One region of the Providencia sp. 6390 genome, then DNA from elsewhere that is predicted to be linked to it. Evidence: predicted binding sites of a transcription regulator. Region 1 holds the regulator's gene; the other holds the start of a gene.
What was found. Region 1 encodes PhoB, which activates phosphate uptake and scavenging genes when phosphate is short. Its sites were predicted from a motif close to CTGTCATAAAACTGNCNNAT; they were not measured.
Positions count from the first base shown of each region.

Region 2: the regulator PhoB is predicted to act here: its motif matches at 5,628-5,647, upstream of rpoH (RNA polymerase sigma factor RpoH).

Region 1 covers NZ_JBYVYL010000006.1:138,606-146,143, reverse strand. The annotation lists gene AC3Z9T_RS14085 (AAA family ATPase) at 1-106, opposite strand, end outside; gene sbcD (exonuclease subunit SbcD) at 103-1,323, opposite strand; gene phoB (phosphate regulon transcriptional regulator PhoB) at 1,744-2,433, shown strand; gene phoR (phosphate regulon sensor histidine kinase PhoR) at 2,454-3,767, shown strand; gene brnQ (branched-chain amino acid transport system II carrier protein) at 4,348-5,673, shown strand; gene AC3Z9T_RS14060 (hypothetical protein) at 5,756-6,781, opposite strand; gene ggt (gamma-glutamyltransferase) at 6,907-7,538, opposite strand, start outside.
Region 2 covers NZ_JBYVYL010000007.1:1,349-8,886, reverse strand. The annotation lists gene livG (high-affinity branched-chain amino acid ABC transporter ATP-binding protein LivG) at 1-15, opposite strand, end outside; gene AC3Z9T_RS14725 (high-affinity branched-chain amino acid ABC transporter permease LivM) at 12-1,295, opposite strand; gene livH (high-affinity branched-chain amino acid ABC transporter permease LivH) at 1,292-2,218, opposite strand; gene AC3Z9T_RS14715 (branched-chain amino acid ABC transporter substrate-binding protein) at 2,309-3,418, opposite strand; gene panM (aspartate 1-decarboxylase autocleavage activator PanM) at 3,793-4,197, shown strand; gene AC3Z9T_RS14705 (VOC family protein) at 4,202-4,588, shown strand; gene rpoH (RNA polymerase sigma factor RpoH) at 4,669-5,547, opposite strand; gene ftsX (permease-like cell division protein FtsX) at 5,753-6,730, opposite strand; gene ftsE (cell division ATP-binding protein FtsE) at 6,723-7,388, opposite strand; partial or broken gene ftsY (signal recognition particle-docking protein FtsY) at 7,395-7,538, opposite strand, start outside.

The DNA.
Region 1 (7,538 bases):
TAATGGCAAAGAGCCCTTGGCTGATAAAAGGCTCTTGGTTAAAATCAATTTTCCATTCTCCTTTGAGGGAGTTAATATTTTTTAAACGTAAACTCAGTATTTTCATGCATCCCCCTCAAACTCAGAGCGTAATGCATCGTGAGATTGCTTAAATAGTAGTAAGAGCCGTTGTTCTTTTTCTTTGTCGTTCAGTTCTTCTTCTGTTAAACGGCGCAAAAATACCTCTTCGGCCGTGAGTTCATTGAGTGTTTCATTAGCAATCGCAGCTTGTTGACTTTGCTGTTGCTTCCGGGCGCGACGTAATAACACCACTTCAACGGGCAAATCTGTTATCAGTGCTTCAATACGTTGCTGAATATCAGAAAGGTAATCTTGCGTGGCAATCTCGATATCAAGCCAAATGGGTTGAATGTTGTCATTGAACTCTATTTCATTGAGCTGTTTTTGAATATCGACAAGTGATCCTTTAAGTGTTTTCAATGGTTGGAATATAGGGATCGGCAATTGGCGGATCTGTGATATGTCACTGCGATCGAATTCCACTAAACAAACGCTTTTTTGTTGATTTGCTTCATCAAAACTTAATGCGATAGGTGATCCACAATAGCGAATGTGTTGTTCTCCACCGATGACTTGCGGGCGATGTATATGCCCTAAGGCAATATAGTCAGCAGGGGGAAACGCTCCTGATGGAAAGGCATCTAGGGTGCCAATGTAGATATCTCTTACAGAATCAGAAACTTCAGCACCAATAACAGTCAGATGCCCTGTGGCAATAATGGGGATCTCAAGCTCAAGCGCTTCACGTTGTTGTTGCGCTAGCTGATAGCTATACTGATAGTATTCGCTGATGGCAGTTTGTAATGATAGTTGCTTTTGTTCGCTACTTTGCCCAGCAACGCTGAGTTGAATATCTCTAGGGCGCAGAAACGGGATTGCACATAGCAGGGCTCCGGCCTCACCTTGGGCATTTTTTAGCGTGATGACCTGTGGTTCGCTACCTGATGTGACAACATGCGTATTTAAATAGGCAAGTAGTGAGCTAGTTTCATTTAAAACAGAAACAGAATCGTGGTTACCACTGAGTATCACCAGTTGACAGCCTGTTTGTTGCAAAGAGACGACAAATTGGTTGTAAAGCTCTCTTGCATAACTCGGTGGTGAACCCGTATCAAAAATGTCGCCTGCGACAATAATGGCATCAACATGGTATTGTTTTACTTGTTCGATTAGCCAAGTTAAAAAATGTTGATGTTCCGCAGCACGGCTTTTAGTAAAGAAATATTGGCCAAGGTGCCAGTCTGAGGTATGAATGATGCGCATCAATACGGGTTCCTAAACATGACGACTTATGATACTTCAAATCGCAGAATTGCTGTCTATTACATGTGAATTTACGCTAGTTGAACGTTAAGTAGTATACCTGATCTGAGGTGGTTGATTCGGAGAATTATCGTTTTATACTCGTCATTCTTCAAGATGTGGGGCTTTTCGTTGAGGTATAAGTGGCTGCGCTACGCTCGCCGAGTCACCGTGTTTATCTATGCTCCTCGTCTATCTTCGCTTGTCGCCTACCTGCAACTCGAATTATTTAGAGTATAGATCGCATGACTGCGAGATTTCACTAAAATGACAATTGCTATTGGACTATCATGATTGAGTGTTAACATTCATAATTCTGTCATAAAAGTGACGCATAATGATTTTACTTTTAACAATCTCTTCTTATTTACAGGATTAATCATGGCAAGACGCATTCTAGTCGTTGAAGATGAGGCGCCCATCCGCGAAATGGTTTGTTTTGTACTAGAGCAGAATGGTTTTCAGTCTATTGAAGCTGATGATTATGATTCCGCAATTGCGCAGTTAGTTGACCCGTTACCTGATTTGGTATTATTGGATTGGATGATCCCTGGGGGCTCGGGTATCCAAGTGATCAAACACATGAAGCGTGACAGCGATACGCGTGATGTGCCAGTTATGATGCTAACTGCACGAGGGGAGGAGGAAGATCGTGTTAAAGGGCTCGAAGTCGGAGCCGATGATTACTTGATCAAACCTTTTTCACCAAAAGAGCTGGTGGCTCGTGTGAAAGCTATTTTACGTCGTATTTCACCAATGGCGACAGAAGATATTATTGAAATGAACGGGTTAACATTGGACCCAACCTCCCATCGCGTCAGTAGTCAAGATATCCCGATCGATATGGGGCCAACGGAATATAAATTACTGCATTTCTTTATGACCCATCCTGAGCGGGTATATAGTCGTGAGCAGTTACTCAATTATGTCTGGGGTGCTAATGTGTATGTTGAAGATCGCACCGTTGATGTGCATATACGCCGCCTTAGAAAAGCATTAGAAATCGAAGGGCATGATAAAATGGTGCAAACGGTTCGTGGTACGGGCTATCGCTTCTCAACTCGTTACTGACTAATAAAGGGGATCCCCGCGTGCTTGAACGCCTATCATGGAAACAGCTGATTTGGGGGCTGTTTTTATTTATCTTACCTGCATTAATTTTATCTCTATTTATTGGTCATCTTGCATGGTTGCTGGTAATTTCACTTGCCGCAGCGCTGGTTTGGCATAGTTATAACTTAATGAAACTGTCATATTGGTTGTGGTTAGACCGTAGTATGCTCCCTCCTGATGGTAAAGGTGGATGGGAACCCATATTTTACGGGATATATCAGATGCAACAACGCAATCGTAAGCGTCGTCGTGAATTAGGGCAGTTAATTAAGCGGTTTCGAAGTGGTGCGGAATCTTTGCCTGATGCCGTGGTGATGATGACGCTTGAAGGTAATATTTTTTGGTGTAACCGCCATGCTCAACATTTATTGGGCTTTCGTTGGCCAGAAGATAGCGGACAGCCTATTTTTAACTTATTACGCTACCCTGATTTTAGCCGCTATTTTACCTTACAGAATTATGATCAACCTTTAACACTTGAACTGAATAGCGGCGCAATTGTTGAATTTCGTATCCTTCCTTATACCGAGGACCAATTATTAATGGTGGCACGAGATGTCACTGAAAAACGTCGATTAGAAAAAGCGCGTAGAGATTTCTTTGCTAATGTAAGTCATGAGTTGCGCACACCACTGACCGTTATTCAGGGCTATCTTGAGGTACTTGACGACCAAGAAAATGCCTCGCCCGCCAATAAAAAAGCCCTACATGTGATGCAAGAGCAAGCACATCGCATGGATAACTTGGTTAAACAATTGTTGCAGTTATCACGTATTGAAGTGGCTCCTCAGATCAATCTAGATGAGCAAATTAATATCCCTGTTATTCTAAAAATGATTGAGCAAGAGGCGATTAGCTTGAGCCAAGGCCGGCAGCAATTTGAGTTTTCTGTTGATGAGCAATTGCGTGTTTACGGTAATGAAGAACAGTTGCGCAGTGCGGTTGCTAACTTGGTTTACAACGCCATTGCACATACCCCTGAAGGAACGACCATTCGGGTCAGTTGGCAGAAAAATCATAATGGTGCACGGTTTAGCGTTGCTGATAATGGCGTCGGGATCCCAGCCGAACATATCCCTCGCTTGACTGAACGTTTTTACCGAGTGGATAAAGCAAGAACTCGCCATGGCGGTGGGGGAACGGGGCTTGGTTTAGCCATCGTCAAGCATGCCTTACAACATCATAATAGCCAGTTAGTTATCACTAGCCAGTTGGGGAAAGGGAGTGAATTTTCATTTACTTTACCGCCGGTATTGATTGTATCTGATAAGAAAACCGCTAAGACAGCATAATAGAATAGTGAACGATGAGAGCGGCCGCGAGTAGCCGCTTTTGTTGATTGATTTAATGTGTGCATATTTGTCTTTCTATATTTTCATTTTGTAGAACCCGATAATGATGCAAAGATAGAGTGAATAATCGCATATTGATTATTTTTTATTCAAATCATATAGTGTATATTCTTATTTTACTGACAGTAATCACTAGTTAGTAAAAATACTTTAGTGTTTCATGCTTGTTTTTTGGTTTGCTATTGCCTTTTTTCCCTATAAAAGTTTTACTTGTAGCCAGTTATTGGCGATTTTTCCTGTTTTTTGAGTTTTCATCTTGCCTGATGTGATAAATAGTACATATTGTATTGTTAATGGCTTGTTAATAAAAATTCTATGCTCTAAATAATTCGATGTACAACTAGGCGGCAAGTGAGAGAGATGCTAGAAGCATATAAAAGTATGTGACTGGCGAGAGCGAATGAAGCCAACAATGTTGTACTTTGAGGTATGACGAGTATATTCCGTCAATTATCATTCAAAGAGATACTGATTAGTTTCTCTATATTTTCACTATTGCTACATAGATTTAACATAAAATATGGCTCATCGTTTAACATCCAGAGATATTATTGCCTTAGGTTTCATGACCTTTGCGCTCTTCGTTGGGGCTGGAAATATCATATTTCCTCCTATGGTCGGCTTACAAGCAGGTGAACAAGTTTGGACTGCTGCCCTTGGCTTCCTTGTCACAGGTGTGGGTCTTCCCGTTTTAACCGTGATTGCATTGGCTAAAGTGGGTGGGGGTATTGAAGCCCTAAGTACACCTATTGGTAAAACGGCTGGTTTACTACTTGCTGTTGTTGCTTACCTCTCAGTAGGGCCTTTATTTGCTACGCCTCGTACGGCAACTGTATCTTACAAAGTCGGTATTGCCCCTTTGCTTGGTGGTGAGTCTGATATTTCATTGCTGATTTACAGTGCGGTCTATTTTGTATTAGTCATTGGTATTTCATTGTATCCAGGTAAGCTACTCGACAGTGTTGGTCACATACTTGCTCCAGTGAAGATGCTAGCTTTAGCGATCCTTGGTGTTGCTGCAGTACTTTGGCCTGCAGGGGAGCCAATGCCATCAACAGATGCATACCGTGATATGGCATTCTCCAATGGGTTTATAAATGGTTATTTAACCATGGACACATTAGGCGCAATGGTATTTGGTATCGTAATTGTTAATGCGGCACGTTCGCGAGGTATTGAAAACTCTTCATTACTAACACGTTATACCATGTGGGCAGGTTTGATTGCTGGGGTGCTATTAACACTGGTTTATCTCTCTTTATTTAAATTAGGTGAAAACAGTGCATCAATAATCCCTAATCCGCAAGATGGTGCCGATATCTTGCATGCCTATGTTCAATATACATTTGGCGACTATGGTAGCTTCTTCCTTGCGGTATTGATCTTTGTTGCTTGTATGGTTACCGCGGTAGGCTTAACCTGCGCCTGTGCTGAGTTCTTCAGCCGTTATGTGCCGATTTCTTATCGCTCGTTAGTGTTGATACTTGGTGTGTTTTCCATGGTGGTCTCTAACCTTGGTTTAAGCAAACTGATCGCGTTTTCTGTACCTGTATTAGTCGCTATTTATCCACCATGTATTGTACTGATCTTACTTAGCTTCACCCTGAAGTGGTGGCGTAACCCAAGTGTGGTGATGGCGCCAACTATGTTGACTAGCTTTGTAGTTGGTTTGATTGGTGCTGCAAAAGCATCGGATAACCTGAAAGATTACATTCCTGAATGGATGACTTCAATTCCATTGTATCAGCAAGATCTTGCATGGCTGTTGCCTTCAATTGTGGTGTTAGTTGTTGCAGCGGTTTGTGATCGTGTGATCACATCTGCTGCGGAACATAAGCAGGCATGATGATACGAATGTAATGTATAAATAAAGGAGCCATTTGGCTCCTTTATTTTTTTAATCAATGCACAGATATTAATGATGCTCATTACACATCGGTTGATTCGCTATGCGAATTAGGGATCGATAATTTTGATGTTACTAGGCGGGATGCATCTTTACGCTTGTTGTTTGTATTGTCTTGGATTGGCTGACTAGTTGGGCTGTTTAAGTAAAGGATTTTATTTGTGACGACTAAGGCATCTTCATATATTTTATCAAGGTCGAATTCCTCTTTACCAAAAAACTGCGTAACGGCATCATTGATGATTTGGTTTCCAAGTGTAGTCACAATCGCGTTACTTTGGGCAGTTATTAAACTAGGGTCATTATTGCTTAGTTTAGCAATTTTACTTTGAGTTAAAACGCTATTATATGCATTGTTAGCAACATGATGAGCAGCACTAAGAGATGCTGCTTTTGGGTTTACTTTTTGTTTTGTATTTTCATCAATACTGAAATGTGTTATGACCTTATAAAATACAAGTTGTTTCTCTTTATCGCTGATAGAGGTAAGTTTTAAGTCACGAATAGTATTGTCAATCGCAAGATTAACTGCTCTGGATATTGCATTTGCTTTCTCAAAAATTATATTTTCGTTATAACCTTGTTTCATGTGTGTTTCGAGTTGGGCTATATAGTCGTTAGTTATTGATTGATTATTTTGTAGAAAAAACTCTTCATACTTTTTCATTGCAGTTGGATTTTGTAATTTATCTCTTAAATCCTTCATTTGTTGAAGCTCTTCTTTAAGCCTATTATTTTTCTTAACCCAAAATTTTTTTTCTGTTTTTTCTATTTTTTCCATTATTTCTATTTTTTGAGTTAAATCATCGATGAATGCCTTTGCTAGGGTTGTATCAACATACGATTTATGTTTTTTCAGCATTTTTTCTTTGTTGAAATCGATCGAATCGTTTTTCAATGAGAAGCTATAAGTTGGGCTATTGGAATTTTTAGATGAAGTTATATACTTAGCAATTGAGTTGTCATTGGCGGTAGTGCTGATCTCACTAGTGTCATTGGTTACCAGAGTGGTTCTTTGAGGAACTTTATTTGAAAGGATGCTGGTCATAATGATTCCTTATTAATTATAAATAAAATAATTATATAAAGAGCATCTTTTTTTTCTTTCAAAAAAAGCGATAGACTTAATGTTATTCAAAAATTCAAGGCAGGATAGCCTGCCTTGAGTGAGCTTTAGTTTACCCCAACGGCACTGCCCGCAGGGCGTCTTACATCATTCGCGCCATAAATATAACCTTGGCGAACTTTACCTGAAACCGCGGAGTCATTACCTGAAGAATCCGTTTTATCACCTTTCGCATCAGGAACGGGTACCATGATCAGCTCTGCAGCACCCCATGGGGTCTGTTCCACCATTTTGTAGCCCATCTTATCAAGTAGGCCTAAGCTATCTTTAGAAACCCCTCTCTCTTCATAATAGACCTCATCAGGTAGCCATTGATGGTGGATCCTTGCTGCATTCACCGCTTCTTGTGGTGGCATGCCATGATCAATAATATTCAATGCAGTTTGTAGGGTGATTGAAATGATACGCGATCCCCCCGGAGAGCCTAGCACGAGGAATACATGACCATCTTTAGTCACAATGGTTGGGCTCATGGATGAAAGTGGGCGTTTACCGGGTGCAATAGAGTTTCTTGCCCCTTGAACCAGACCGTACATATTTTTTTCGCCCACTTTGGTGGTGAAATCATCCATTTCATCATTTAAAAAGAAGCCTGTGCCCGGTGGGATCACCACAGAGCCAAAGCGACCATTGATGGTATAGGTGGTTGAAACCGCATTGCCTTTATCATCGACAACTG
Region 2 (7,538 bases), on a different contig from region 1:
TAATAGAGGGGTCATGGTTTTTCCCCCTGATTAGCCAATTGCTCGGTATTTTTCAATCTCATTTGGCGACGTTTCATTGGTAATAACCCTTGAGGACGCCAAATCATCATTAGTACCATTAAAGCCCCTAGCAACAACATGCTGTAGGCATTCAGATCACGCATCATCTCTCTTGAAACAACTAATATGATCGCGGCTAATATGACAGAGGTTTGTGATCCCATTCCGCCGAGAACAACAATTGCTAAGACAAATGCAGACTCAACAAACGTGAATGATTCAGGGCTGATAAACCCTTGACGTGCAGCAAATAACGTACCTGCAAAACCTGCAAAAGCAGCACTGATGGTGAATGCCGTCAGTTTAATTTTTGTTGGCGATAACCCTAAAGAACGGCAAGCTATCTCATCTTCTCGTAGTGCTTCCCATGCACGTCCCAATGGCATGCGTAATAAACGATTGATCACAAATAAGGTTAACACCACCAACAATAAGGCAACGAAATACAAGAAAATAATCCGATCACCTGCGTTGTAATCAAGGCCAAAGAAATTATGAAAAGTATCCCAACCGTCTTTTGCCGTACGGCTAAATTCTAAGCCAAAAAAGGTCGGTTTAGGCAGTTGGCTGATCCCATTCGGCCCTCCCGTAATTTCAGTATTATTGAGCAATAAAATACGTACAATTTCACCAAAACCAAGGGTGACAATCGCCAAATAATCTCCCCTCAGTCGCAATACTGGGAACCCCAGCAAAAAGCCAGCCAGTGCTGCCGTTAGGCCTGCTATAGGTAAGCTTTCCCAGAAGCCAAAGCCATAGTAATGATTGAGTAATCCAAATGTATAGGCGCCAATAGCGTAGAAACCTGCATAACCTAAAACCAGTAAACCAGACAGGCCTACGACTACGTTGAGACCCAAACCTAACATCACATAAATCAATGTTAAGGTGGCAATATCAACGCTACCGCGAGAAGCAATAAATGGCCAAATAATGGCAGCAATGATGATGACCACAGCCAAGATCTTTTGCCTTGCCGTAGAACCATCAAAATCAGGTACTGCCCATGATTTCTTTGGTACTCCTTGCCATACTTTAACGAGTGATGGTCTAATGAGTTGGAAAACAAAAATCACTGCAATACCAGCAAATATCCAGTTCCAGCGAATCGAGTCCCCCGTCGAGACAACCAACTTAGTGCCATCAAGTGTCAGCTGTAACCCCATCATAAAGACGGCTAAGATGAAGAACATCACCGAAGCAACAATGGCATTAATCCAATTTTCTTTTCTCATACTTTTTCGACCTCCGGGCGACCCAGAATGCCGGTTGGCATGATCAGCAGCACACCAATCAATAACCCAAATGACACAACATCTTTATATTCAGTGCTTAGATAGGCAGATGTCATCGCTTCCGCAACACCGAGGATTAAACCACCTAACATGGCGCCAGGAATGCTACCAATTCCGCCGAGTACTGCCGCGGTAAAGGCTTTCATACCTGCCATAAATCCAATGTATGGATTGATAACACCGTAAAATTGCCCCAGTAATACCCCTGCAACAGCTGCCATCGTGGCACCAATAACGAAGGTTAACGAAATAACACGGTCAGTGTTAATGCCAAGTAAACTCGCCATTTTTAAGTCTTCAGCGCAAGCACGGCATGCTCTACCCATACGTGAATAGCGAATGAATACAGTCAGCGCTAACATGGCAAGCAGGGTCACAACCCAAATCGTGAGCTGCATTTTAGTAATGGTGGCTTCAAAACCATCACTTTCACCTAATACCCATTGTCCGGTGATCAGGCTCGGTAACGCTAGATCACGTGAACCTTGAGATAAACTGACATAGTTTTGCAGAAAAATTGACATCCCTATCGCGGAGATCAGGGCTATCAATCTTTTTGAATGGCGAACTGGTCGATAGGCAACACGCTCTATGCTCCAGCCGTAAGAACTTGAAACAACAATTGCCGCTACAAATGCCGCAGCAATCAGGATCCATCCAACATCAATACCTAACATCATCAGGCCAGCGATCACAATAAACGAAACATAGCTGCCGATCATATACACTTCGCCATGAGCAAAGTTGATCATACCGATGATGCCATACACCATGGTATAACCGATGGCTATCAGCGCATAGGTGCTGCCTAGCGTTAAACCATTGAGGAATTGTTGGATAAAATAAAGAATTTGATCTGACATAAGGCTATCCTTTCAAACTACTATCCCTAAACAAAGTGCAGAAACCGGAAGCTGCATAGCTCGCTTCCGGTTTGCGCTTGAATAGTTAGGTTACTTCACTGCAGTGGATGTGCCATCTGCATGCCACTCAAATACACCAAACTCAAAACCTTTCAGGTCCCCATTAGGCTGCCAAGTCAATGTTCCCATAACCGTATCAACAGGGTTAGCTTTCAAATCTTTTGCTAAGTCTTCTGGCTCACGACTTCCCGTACGCTCCATTGCCGTTGTCAGGCCTTGGATCGCCGCATAAGTTGTCCAAACAAACGGCCCTGTTGGATCTTCTTTTTTGGCTTTGATCGCATCAACAATCGGTTGGTTAGTTGGTACTTGATCATAGCGTTTAGGCAGAGTCACTAACATGCCTTCAGAGGCTTCACCAGCGATATTTGACAGTGAGGAGTTACCAACACCTTCAGGCCCCATAAAGCGAATATTTAAGCCTGATTGTTTTGCTTGGCGTAAAATTTGCCCCATTTCTGGGTAATAGCCCCCAAAATAGACGAAATCCACATTCTCTTTTTTCAGTTTTGCGACCAGTGCCGAGAAATCTTTATCTCCCGCAGTCACACCTTCAAACATAACTTCTTTAACACCTGCCTTGTTCAAGTTTTCACGCACTGAGCGTGCTAAACCTTCACCATATTGTTGTTTGTCATGAACCACTGCAATACGTTTTGGTTTTACTTGATCGATGATGTATTTCGCTGCTGTTGGTCCTTGGTCAGAGTCCAAACCGGTGGTACGCATGATCATTTGATAGCCACGGGTGGTAAGATCAGCGTTAGTGGCAGCTGGAGTGATCATGATAACGCCTTCATCTTCGTAGATATCAGATGCAGGTTGTGTTGAAGAAGAGCACAGGTGGCCTATAACATAGCGAATACCGTCATTGATCACTTTGTTGGCGACTGCGACCGCTTGTTTTGGATCACATGCGTCGTCATATTCCACCGCAACTAAAGTGTCACCATTGATCCCACCTTTTGCGTTAATATCAGCAACCGCTTGGCGTGCTCCGGTAAATTCCATATCGCCATACTGAGCAACAGGACCTGACATAGCACCAACAACTGCAATTTTGATTTCTTTAGCCCATACCGCTTGGCTAAATGCCATCGCAATACATCCTGCTAATAATGCTTTATTCATTTGTTTCATTCGTCTGTCCCCATCGCTGTGGTTCTGCATGTTTATGTTTGATTTGTTATTATAGTTGGTATTACCCTATGAGCCATATTTCAACACATAGACAATAAGACCATATATTTCATAACATTAAACAAGATAAATATGCTAAATAGCAAATGGATATGATAGATAATTACGTTATGAGCAGAATAAAAATCTAACGTTAATCGGTAGGTTTTCGCTAAATGCTAGTGTTATATTCTAGTTAAATTTAAATAAATCCGAGCTAAACTCGGAAGATCTGTTCAAGCCAACTTTTTAACTCTAAAATCCAAAAATCGGTCATAGATCACTCTGTCGATAGGTGTGACTGAAAAATAAGCGGGGAAACAGCTACAAATATCATGAAACTGACAATAATTGCTTTGGTTGATCCTACTAATCAACAATACCTTGACCTGTACAAAATCTGGCCAGACCAGAGTCAAAATCAACTCAATGCTTTCCTTCTATCTGGGCAAAAAATTTATGCGGCTCGCTTTAATGATCGCTTACTCGCTGCGGCAAAAGTGCAGGTTGATCACCAGCAAGGGACAATCTGTCACTTTTTAGTGCGTGAAATCACCCGCCGTCGTGGCGTAGGGCTTTATTTATTGGATGAAATTTGCCGACAACAGCCTCAAGTTACTCATTGGCTATTTAGCTTAGAAGGCATCGTTGATGTTAATAAAAGTGTGATGACACAGTTTTTACTAGCTTGCGGGTTTATAAAAGTGCCGAATAGCGAACAGTGGGAAAAGCGAGTGTAATGAAATGAAATTAAAACGGATCCATCATGTTGCGATCATTGCTTCTAATTACGAAGTAAGTAAACATTTTTACTGTCAGATCCTCGGCATGCATTTGCTAGAAGAACATTATCGAGCAGAGACTGATTCATGGAAAGCGGACTTAGCATTAGACAATCAATATCAAATTGAGTTATTTAGCTTTCCAAATCCACCAACACGCCCTAGTTACCCCGAAGCCTGTGGCTTACGCCATCTGGCATTTGGTGTCGATGATCTTGATAAGTGGATTGATTATTTGAAAAATCATGATGTGGTTTGTGAGGCACCTAGGGTAGATCCTTATACGCAAAAACGATTTACCTTTTTTGCTGATCCTGATGGATTACCTTTAGAGTTATACAGTGATTAATAAAGCATTTCTGCATTTACTGCGCCATGTCGATAGGCAGCAATAAATGCAGAGTCAGACCAGATAGAATAAAAAGAAGACTAATATTCGTCTTCTTCGTCATCTTCCATAGCAGCACGCAATTTCTTCATTGCGTTTTTTTCTAGCTGACGAACACGTTCAGCAGAAACGCCGTACTTATCAGCCAGTTCTTGTAGCGTCGTTTTATTATCATCATCCAACCAACGAGCTCGAATGATGTCTTGGCTACGCTCATCGAGTGAATCTAAAGCATCGGCTAACCGATCCGTAGCATGGCTTTCCCAGTTATCTTCTTCGATAGAGCCAGCAAAGTCTGATGATTTGTCTTGCAAGTACAATACAGGCGCAACCGGCTGACCAAAGTCACCGCTATCATCATCGTCCGACATATCAAATGCCATATCTTGCGCCGACATACGTGACTCCATCTCACGGACATCTTTTGTACTAACGCCCAGCTCTTTCGCCACCATATCCACTTCATCTTGATTAAACCAACCAAGACGTTTTTTGTTTTTTCTTAAGTTAAAAAACAGTTTGCGTTGCGACTTAGTGGTCGCGACTTTAACAATACGCCAGTTACGTAAAACGTATTCGTGAATTTCAGCTTTGATCCAATGAACAGCAAAAGAAACTAAGCGAACGCCCACTTCTGGATTAAAGCGACGCACCGCCTTCATCAGGCCAATGTTCCCTTCTTGAATAAGATCTGCCTGCGGTAAACCATAGCCTGCATAGCTACGAGCAACATGGATCACAAAACGCAGGTGCGATAGGATCAATTGTTTTGCCGCATCCAGATCACCATGGTAATGCAGCCGTTCAGCAAGTTCCTTTTCTTCCTCAGCGGTGAGCATAGGATAAGCATTAGCCGCCCGCATATAGGCTTCAATACTTCCTTGCGGAACAAGTGCTAATGATTGCATATCTTTGGTCATTCAGATCCTCATTGAAGTTATAAAGAAAGAGATTAATGCAAAGTGATGAGACTAGTGAAACGTAGTTTAGCAGTTTTACTGAGTCAAATAAATGACACTTGCCATTATCGAAGCAAGTCAATGTCAGACAATTTTGAAACTCAAAAGTTCCTCAATAACTCGATTTTTATCGGCACAGCTTACTGCCATGCCGATAACAATATGATTATTCAGGGGTAAAATGACGTAAATGCTGAACTGTTGCTAACCACGCAGCAATCCAACCAATCATTGCTGACATAAGGATAACCAATAATGATTCTTCCCATAGCAGCCCTTCGATGTGGAATTGCGTTCCGAACACACTAGCGACTTGAGTCACCACATCAGACAATTTCCAAACCAATAGCGCTGACATAATCAGTGAAATCACCGCACCGAGTGCCCCCATGAGCAAGCCACCATGCAGGAAGGGCCGCATAATAAATCCATCTGTCGCCCCGATTAATTTCATGACGTTAATGGTATCTCGGCGAGCAAAAATATTTAAACGCACACTATTACCAATGACAAGGAATAGCGACACAATCATTAAAATACCAATCACGGTCGCAACTTGCCCAACTAATTGTGTCAACGCGGCAAGACGAGAGAACCAGCTGTCATCCATGCGAACTTCTTCGATACCACCGACTTGGCTGACTCTATCACGTAAGGTAGTTAGCACTTCGGAGCTTTGAAAATCAATTTTTGGTGTAATAATCGCCACCGCAGGTAATGGATTTTCTTCTAACATATCCAATGCAGTGCTAAAACCAGACCAACTACGAAATTCGCTCATTGCCTGATCACGAGATAAGTAGTTTACACTTTCAACCCCGTCAAGAGCTTGCAGCTGATTAACCACATTTTGCCCACCTTGCTCATCCAGTGATTTATCTAAATAAACGGTGAGCTGAGGCGTTGGATACCATTGGTTTGCAGCTTGAGCCACATTTTTCCAAACAATATAACAGAGGCTTGGTAGCGCAAGAGAAATGGCGATCACCATAACCGTCAAGAAGGTTGCCAGAGGCTGCCTTAACATGTCCGCAATCGTATTTAACCATGCGTAACGCCATTGTTCGCGCCAGCCACCTTTCAGTGCTTTGGTTTTTGATTGCATTGGCCGTTCTGGTCTACCTTTGCGTGCATTTTTAGCCATGTTGACCCCCGACCATTCTTCCTTCACTCAGAGTCAGTACACGGCAGCTACGTCGCTCAATTAATGCGATATCATGGGTCGCCATAAGTACCGTTACCCCGACACGGTTGAATTCCTCAAATAAGCGCATGATCCCCTCAGACAACTCACCATCAAGGTTACCTGTTGGCTCATCCGCAAGTAACATCGTGGGTTTATTGACCACTGCACGAGCAATCCCAACACGTTGCTGCTCACCGCCAGATAACTGGATAGGCAGGTTTTTTGCTTTATCAAGCAAACCCACCTTGTCCAATGCCGCAGAAACTCGGCGACGAATATCTTCTGAACTCGCCCCTGAAATAATCAATGGCATCGCGACGTTATCATAGACTGTTCGATCAAATAACAGGTGATGATCTTGAAAAATCATCCCAATTTGCCGACGCAAGAAAGGGATCTCCCGGTTTTTCAATCGACTGATATCATGACCATTAAACAGTATATGCCCAGCACTTGGGCGCTCAATACCACAAATGAGTTTGAGTAGCGTACTTTTACCGGCACCTGAGTGACCGGTTAAAAAAGCCATCTCCCCCGGTTGTAGATGAAAATCTACCCCCTGAAGAGCCTGCCGGCCACCACGATAAGCTTTACTGACATGTTCAAAGCGGATCATCGAAAATTATTCCTCTCGGGCAAATAGAGCCTCGATAAAGTCGTCTGCTTTAAATGGGCGCAAATCTTCAATTCCTTCACCAATCCCGATATAGCGAATTGGAATACCGAATTGATCAGCAATCGAAAAGATAACCCCACCTTTTGCTGT